One region of the Mesorhizobium sp. M0802 genome, then DNA from elsewhere that is predicted to be linked to it. Evidence: riboswitches for the same ligand, from Rfam matches in the RefSeq annotation. Region 1 holds a riboswitch; the other holds the start of a gene.
The links. Region 1 has a riboswitch for cobalamin ahead of metE (5-methyltetrahydropteroyltriglutamate--homocysteine S-methyltransferase). Riboswitches for the same ligand answer to the same signal wherever they lie in the genome.
Positions count from the first base shown of each region.

Region 2: it holds a riboswitch for cobalamin, as region 1 does, so the genes downstream of both, NKI10_RS07335 (DUF1636 family protein) here and metE (5-methyltetrahydropteroyltriglutamate--homocysteine S-methyltransferase) in region 1, are expected to answer to the same signal.

Region 1 covers NZ_JAMYOY010000029.1:15,482-19,690, forward strand. The annotation lists gene metK (methionine adenosyltransferase) at 1-450, shown strand, start outside; gene NKI10_RS28445 (adenosine kinase) at 560-1,552, shown strand; cobalamin riboswitch at 1,865-2,065, shown strand; gene metE (5-methyltetrahydropteroyltriglutamate--homocysteine S-methyltransferase) at 2,157-4,209, shown strand, end outside.
Region 2 covers NZ_JAMYOY010000003.1:296,261-300,469, forward strand. The annotation lists gene NKI10_RS07325 (winged helix-turn-helix domain-containing protein) at 1-666, shown strand, start outside; gene NKI10_RS07330 (DUF6348 family protein) at 696-1,388, shown strand; cobalamin riboswitch at 1,447-1,651, shown strand; gene NKI10_RS07335 (DUF1636 family protein) at 1,690-2,115, shown strand; gene cobW (cobalamin biosynthesis protein CobW) at 2,118-3,170, shown strand; gene cobN (cobaltochelatase subunit CobN) at 3,189-4,209, shown strand, end outside.

The DNA.
Region 1 (4,209 bases):
TGCGGTCTCACTGGACGCAAGATCATCGTCGATTCCTATGGCGGGATGGGTCGTCATGGTGGCGGCGCCTTCTCGGGCAAGGACCCGTCCAAGGTTGACCGCTCGGCTGCCTATGCAGCCCGCTATGTCGCAAAGAACATCGTCGCTAGCGGACTTGCGGACGTGTGCGAGGTGCAGCTTGCTTACGCAATCGGCGTGGCCAGTCCGGTTTCCGTCATGGTCAACACGTTCGGGACAGCCAGGGTTGAGGAAAGCAGGATCGAGCGCCTCATTCTTGAGTTGTTCGATCTCAGACCGAAAGGCATTATCAAGATGCTTGATCTCTTACGCCCTATATATCGCAATACAGCGACCTATGGCCATTTCGGCCGTGAAGAGCCTGATTTCACCTGGGAGAAGACAGACAGGGCGGACGAATTGCGTCGCGAGGCAGGACTCGCCGCCCCGTGAGAAGCCGCCGGCGAACGGATTGGCAAGCGGAAAGCCCATTTCCACCGGGCAGACCCGCGCCTGGCAGGCGTGGCGAGAAGCCGGCTCGGGTTTTTTGGCGGAGACATTGATGCCGGATTATGACGTGCTTTGCATCGGCAATGCCATTGTCGACATCATCGCCCAGTGCGACGAGGCATTCCTCGAGATCAACGGCATCATCAAGGGCGCGATGAACCTGATCGACACGCGCCGCGCCGAACTGCTCTACAGCCGCATGGGCCCGGCGATCGAGGCCTCCGGCGGCAGTGCCGGCAACACGGCGGCGGGCGTAGCCAGCTTCGGCGGACGCGCCGCCTTCTTCGGCAAGGTCTCCAACGATGCGCTGGGCGAAATCTATGCGCACGATATCCATGCACAGGGTGTCGCCTTCGACACCAGGCCGCTCAAGGGCGAGCCGCCGACGGCGCGCTCTATGATCTTCGTCACGCCCGACGGCGAGCGCTCGATGAACACCTATCTCGGCGCCTGCGTCGAGCTTGGCCCTGAGGATGTCGAGGCCGACAAGGCATCCGGCGCCAAGGTTACCTATTTCGAGGGCTATCTGTGGGATCCGCCGCGCGCCAAGGAGGCGATCCGGCAGACGGCGAAGCTCGCACACGAGGCCGGACGCGAAGTGTCGATGACGTTGTCGGATTCGTTCTGCGTCGACCGCTACCGGGACGAGTTCCTCGAGCTGATGCGCTCGGGCACTGTCGACATCGTCTTTGCCAACAGCCACGAGATCAAGTCGCTCTACCAGACAAAATCCTTCGACGAGGCGCTGGCGGCTATCCGCAAGGACTGCAAGATTGCCGCCGTCACCCGCTCCGAAAAAGGCTCAGTGATCGTGCGCGGCGACGAGACCGTCACCATCCAGGCGACGACGATCCGCGAACTGGTCGACACCACCGGCGCCGGCGACCTCTACGCCGCTGGCTTCCTCTACGGCTACACGACCGGACGCAGCCTGCAGGATTGCGGCGATCTCGGGTCGCTGGCAGCCGGGCTGGTGATCCAGCAGCTCGGGCCAAGGCCGCGGCAGAATTTGCGCCGCGAGGCGGAACGGGCTGGGTTGCTGTAGATGCGCGGGCAACTAACCAGCCGCCCTACTGACGCGATGACCGCAGTGGCGGAACTGTGTCAAAGCTCGCTGCGATCTTCTGCATTCTAACGACGTTGTCACGCGCTTGAAGTCTTGTCCGAAATCCTTCATGGGCGACCTGCGAGGGATGTCGCAGCCCGACAGGAATCCATTAGTTGGACAATGGTGGCAGCGCAGCAGCGCAGCCAATGGGCGACTGAATATTTCACAATGTTAGACAAGCGTAAAAGCGCGATCGCATAACGACATAAACATTTGGTTATGCGTCATTGACAGGAGAGCGGATTGTTGTGATTGTCTGCGTGTCGTGGTTCTTCGCGTGCGGCGCTGCCGCAGCGAAGCTAAGAGGGAAGCCGGTGCGATGCCGGCGCTGCCCCCGCAACTGTTAGCGGCGAGCCAATCCACTCATCTCACTGAGGCGAATACCCTCGGGAAGACGGGTAGAGGCTATGACCCCGCGAGCCAGAGACCTGCCACGGCGAATTACGTCCACGGGCGGGGTGTCTCGGTGGCCGCTGCAACCGGCGTGCCGGCCTGCTAGCGCCTTCCTTGTCACCGACGCCCCCAACCATCGGGGTATGACATGACTGTCTCTCAGCAAATTCCTGTAGCAACGCTCGGCGTGCCGCGCTTCGGTCGTCGGCGAGAACTGAAATTCGCCCTCGAAAGCTACTGGTCCGGAACATCGTCCGCTGGCGACCTTCTTGCGACGTCGAAGGCGCTCCGAGCCGCTAGCTGGGAAGAGCAGCGCGATCGCGGCGTGTCGAAAATCCCGTCGAACGACTTCTCGCTTTACGACCATGTGCTCGACACCGCAGCCATGGTCGGGGCCATTCCATCCCGGTACGGCTGGAATAGCGGCGAGGTCCCACTTGACATCTACTTCGCAATGGCGCGCGGCAACCAGGGTCAGACGGAGGATTGTGGACACGCTGGTCACCAGGAGGAGGCTCATGGACCTGGTGTAACCGCGATGGAAATGACCAAGTGGTTTGACACCAACTACCACTACATTGTGCCGGAACTCGATGATGATCAGACGTTCGCCCTCTCGTCATCGAAGCCGGTCGATTACTTCCTCGAGGCTAAAGCTCTCGGCATTCACACACGCCCAGTCATCCTTGGACCCATCACCTTCCTCAAGCTGGCGAAATCGCGTGCCGAAGGGTTCGGTCCCATCGCGCTCCTACCGCGGCTGCTGCCCGTTTACGAGCAAGTCCTGCAGAGGCTGAAGCTGTCGGGAGCCGACTGGGTGCAGATCGATGAGCCAGCGCTTGTCCTCGATCTGAACCCGAACGAACGAGCTGCGTTCGAATTCGCCTATGGCCAGCTGTCGAAAGCCGCGCCCGAGCTGAAGATCATGCTGGCTACGTATTTCGGGTCGCTGGGAGACAATCTCGAAACCGCGGTTTCTCTGCCCCTGGCCGGCCTGCATATTGATCTCGTGCGCGCTCCCGAGCAGCTGGAAACGGTGGGTCGGCTCGCTCCGAAGGATCTGGTGCTCTCGCTCGGCTTGATCGATGGCCGCAACGTCTGGCGTGCGAACCTGCCCGCCATTCTCGACCGCATCAAACCGATCGTCGCCGGCTGGCCCTTGGACCGCGTCGAAATCGCGCCTTCTTGCTCGATGCTGCATGTGCCGATTGACCTGCGCATGGAGACGGAACTCGAGGCCGACATCAGGTCGTGGCTCGCCTTCGCGGCCCAGAAGACCGACGAGCTGGTCTTGCTGGCCCGGGCCCTTTCCAAAGGCAGGGATGCGGTGGCAGCCGCGTTGAAAGCTTCTGCCGAGGCTGCCGCCACTCGCTTGACGTCCACGAAGATCCATGACCCGCTTGTTGAGGGGCGGATCGCCAGCATTGACCGTAGCATGAAACGACGAGAGAGCGCTTTTGGCGAGCGCTCCAGAGTCCAGGCCGGCACGCTCGGGCTGCCGCCGTTCCCGACGACGACAATCGGGTCCTTCCCGCAGACGCCGCAGGTACGCCGCGCGCGGTCCGCTCATGCGAAGGGCCAGCTCAGTTATGTCGACTACGAGATTTTCCTGAAGAAGGAGATCGAGTCAGCAATTCGTTGGCAGGAAGAGATCGGGCTGGACGTGCTGGTGCACGGTGAGTTCGAACGAAACGATATGGTACAGCATTTCGGCGAGCAGCTGTCCGGCTTCGCCTTCACTCAGCATGCCTGGGTGCAAAGCTATGGGTCGCGCTACGTGCGTCCCCCCATCATCTTCGGGGACGTATCGAGGCGCAATCCGATGACGGTGCGCTGGTGGCAATTCGCCCAGTCGCTTACGGAAAAGCCTGTGAAGGGAATGCTCACAGGCCCAGTGACCATTCTCAACTGGTCCTTTGTTCGAGACGACGTACCCCGCTCCGAAGCCTGCCGCCAGATCGCGCTCGCCATCCGCGACGAAGTGACGGATCTCGAAAGGTCCGGCGCAAGGATGATCCAGATCGATGAGGCCGCGTTTCGCGAAGGATTGCCACTGCGCCAATCTGACTGGAAAGCCTATCTCGACTGGGCTGTCGAATGCTTCCGGATCGCTTCAACGGGTGTAAAGGACGCGACTCGAATCCATACCCACATGTGCTATTCGGAGTTCAACGAGATCATCGACGCGATCGCTGGAATGG
Region 2 (4,209 bases), on a different contig from region 1:
CGTTTCTACGACCTGCCCGAGCGCGTGCTGCCGCAGGCGATCCTCGACCTGCCGGTGCCGGCGGCCGAGGACGCGCACCGCGAATTGCTGCGCATTTCCGCCCGCGCCCACGGCATCGCGACGTCGGGTGACCTGCGCGATTATTTCCGCTTGTCGCCGGCCGACATGAAGGGCCGGTTGGAGGAACTGGTCGAGATGGGCGAGTTGCTGCCGGTAAACGTCGAAGGCTGGGACAAGCCGGCTTACCTCTATAGGGACGCCCGCCTGCCGCGAAAGATCGAGGCCCGCGCCTTGCTGGCCCCCTTCGATCCGGTGGTCTTCGAGCGCGCGCGCACCGAGCGTCTCTTCGATTTCCGCTACCGCATCGAGATCTACACCCCGGCCGACAAGCGGCAATATGGCTATTACGTGCTGCCTTTCTTGCTCGGCGACAAGATCGTCGCCCGCGTCGACCTCAAGGCCGACCGGCCTGCGAGTGTCTTACGCGTCCACGCCGCCTATGCCGAAGCAGGCGCACCGCCTGAGACCACCGCACAGCTTTTCGAGGAACTAAAGGAGATGCAGGGCTGGCTTGGCCTTGAGCGCATCGAAGTGACGCCGGCCGGCAATCTGGGGCCGGCATTGGCTAGCGAGAGAGATGGCCAACCCTTGCAGCGTCTGTCATAGACGCCTCAATAAGCCTCGTAGGTTGTGCAATGGCATCGGACAAAGTGCTCGACATGATCCATGGCGCCCTCATTGCGCATGGAATAGATGCAGTCCGCAGAGATAGGGACGTCATGCTCCAATCGAAGCAGCTTCGGTTTGAGGCTGAGGTGTTCGAGACGAGTTCTGACCGGCTGGTCCTGGAAATCTACATTTTTTCTCCGCTGCTTGATGTTCAGCCGGTCATTGAATCCTTTGCTGGCTTCGGCGACACGCGCGAACAGGAACTGAACCAGGCGTTTGAAAAGTTTCTCCGTGGTGTTTTCCATGTGGCCATTGAGGGACTGGCCGATCACGTCTGCGAGAACATGCAGGCCGAAATAGAGCTTTGGCAGCGAAGCAGCGCCAGTTGGAAGATCTGGCGAAAAGATGCCCGCTGGAAAATCTATAGCGGCCCGGTCATTTCCCAGGCCACAACCGAGCTATGCTCGCTGACACCAGGCTATCCAGCATTCTATGCCAAGCTGGAAAAGCTGTTCACAGCTTCGGTACCCCCCGGAAGCCATTTTGTCCGGACCTTTCTGGCAGGCTTGAAGGGCACGCTGATTAGTGCCGAAGTCCTTCTGGACAACGCGGTTTGGCATGAGGGACAGAATCTGGCTGTCGGTCATGACTGGGACTATAGCGATGGCTATCAAGCTATCCGACAGGTCATCCTGGCACTGCCGGAAGCCGGGACATGACAGCCCCTGCCGACATCGCCATGTCGTAGCCGTGCGTTGACACCGCCGCCCGCAAAAGCCTAAATCCGCTGCAGACGGTCCCCTGCCCGCAACGGCAAGGGCCAAGAGGGAATGCGGTGCGGGATTTCGGTCCCAAATCCGCGGCTGTCCCCGCAACTGTAAGCGACGAGCCAAGGCCGAAAGCCACTGGGTAACACCGGGAAGGCGGCTAACCAAGGCGACGACCCGCGAGCCAGGAGACCTGCCGTCTGAGACAAAGTATCCGATCGCCTGGCGGGTTTCCGGGCAAGGAGCACGGTTTTTGGACCAGAACAGCAGTTTTTCGGCTGGCACAGCGGACATTGCGTCCGGGGACAACGACGCCCTGACCGGCGTGACCGTCATCGTCTGCGCCTCCTGCCGCGATGAGACCGGTTCCGACGCCCATCCGCGCGCCGGCGAATTGCTGGCTGAGGACACACGCCGCGCCGCTGCCGGCGATATCCGGGTCCGCACCGCCGAATGTCTCGGCAATTGCAAGCGCCGCCTCAGCGCCGCGATCCTGCGCGATGGCTGCTGGAGCTATGTCTTCGGCGATCTGACCGCAACCAGCGGCGCCGACCTCGTTACCGGCGCAAAGCTCTTCGCGACTTCGGCCGACGGCCTCATCCCGTGGCGCAGCCGGCCCGATAGCCTCAAGCGCGGCCTCGTTGCCCGCATCCCACCCCTCGACATGCTGAAGGACTGACGATGAACGCTTCAAACCCGGCCGCCAACCTCTCCCGTGTTCCCTGCACTGTCGTTACAGGCTTCCTCGGCGCCGGCAAGACGACGCTGGTCCGCCATCTCCTGGAAAATGCCGGCGGCAAGCGCATCGCCATCATCGTCAACGAGTTCGGCGACATCGGCATCGACGGGGAAATCCTGAAAGGCTGCGGCATCGACACCTGCCCCGAGGAAAACATCGTCGAACTGGCCAATGGCTGCATCTGCTGTACAGTCGCCGACGATTTCGTGCCCGCCCTCGACAAGATCCTCGCGCTGACACCGAAGGTTGACCACATCCTGATCGAGACCTCGGGCCTGGCTCTGCCCAAGCCGCTGGTCCAGGCGTTCCAGTGGCCGAGCGTGAAGAGCCGGGTAACCGTCGACGGTGTCATCGCCGTGGTAGACGGCCCGGCGCTGGCCGAAGGCCGCGTCGCCAACGACATGGACGCTTTGCAGGCACAGCGCGCTCAGGACGAGACGCTCGACCATGACGATCCTGTCGAAGAAGTGTTCGAGGACCAGATCGCCTGCGCCGATTTGATCATCCTGTCGAAGAGCGATCTGATGGACGCCCCCGGTTCGGCCCGCGCCAACGCCATCATCAATGAACATTCCGCCCGCGCGGTAAAAATCGTGCCGACTGCGCATGGCAAGGTCGACCCGTCGGTGCTGCTTGGCCTCGGTCTCGCCGTCGAAGACGACATCGAGAACCGCAAGTCGCATCACGACGGCGCTTTCGATCATGAGCATGACGATTTCGACACCTTCATCGTCGACATCCCCTCGATCGCCAATCCCGACGACCTGGCCAAGCGCGTCGCCACCGCCGCCGAACAGGAAAACGTGTTGCGTGTAAAAGGCTTCGTCGACGTCGGCGGCAAGCCGATGCGGCTTTTGCTGCAGGCCGTCGGCCCACGCGTCAACCATTACTATGACCGCGCCTGGACGGCCGAGGACGATCGCCGCTCGCGTCTCGTCGTCATTGGCCTGAAGGGGCTGAACCGTCCGGCGATCGAGCGTATACTCGCCGGTTGATCTCAGGCACGAGCCGCGATGCACATACTCACCACGACCTCCGCCTCGCTCGACGATCTCGCCGAGCCGGTTGATCTCCGGCAGACGCCGGCGGATATCGTGGCGCTGTCCTTCACCGACAGCGACCTCGCCGGCCTCGCGGCGGCCTGGAAGGCCGATGCCGCCCGCCTGCCGTCGATGCGGCTGGCGGCGCTGCGCGACCTGCGCCATCCCATGTCCGTGGACCTCTGGTTCGACAGCGTCGCCCGCCACGCCAAGGTGATTTTGGTGCGCATCCTCGGCGGCTACGACTGGTGGCGCTATGGCTGCGACCAGCTTGCCGCGACTGCCCGTGCGAACGGCATCAAGCTGGCGCTGCTGCCTGGTGAAAGCCACGACGAGGATCTCAGGCTGATCGAAGCCTCGACGCTGCCGCGCGAGGAGTTGGACGGCCTGCTTGGTTATTTCCGCGAGGGTGGCCCGGAGAATATGACGGCGCTGGTGCAGCGGCTAGCGGGGTTGGCTGGGTCCGATGTGGCGGCGGCTGAGCCGGTCAGCGTGCCGAAAGCTGGCTATTACGAGCCAGGCTGCGGCGTCGTAGGCAAGTTGGATTTGGCCGATGTCGGCGTTCCTTCACACCCCCCTCTGTCCTGCCGGACATCTCCCCCGCAAGGGGGGAGATCAGCCGGCGCGGACCTCGGCACTTTTTCTGCCCAGCCGATAATAGATTCCTCTGCAACATCCCCGATTGGCGAAAGCGTCGATGAGAGCACAATCTCCCCCCTTGCGGGGGAGATGTCCGGCAGGACAGAGGGGGGTGGGCGGGAACTCGGCGCAGACAACATCAACTCTCCCATCATCCCCATCCTCTTCTACCGCTCGATGCTGCTGGCCGCCGATGTCGCGCCAATCGATGCCCTCTTTGATGCACTCCGCCAGCGCGGCATGAGACCGGTCCCGATCTTCGTCTCCAGCCTCAAAGACCCGACCTCCCTGGCCTTCGTCGAAACTGCTCTGGCCGCGCTCAACCCCGCCGCCATCATCACCGCAACCGCCTTCG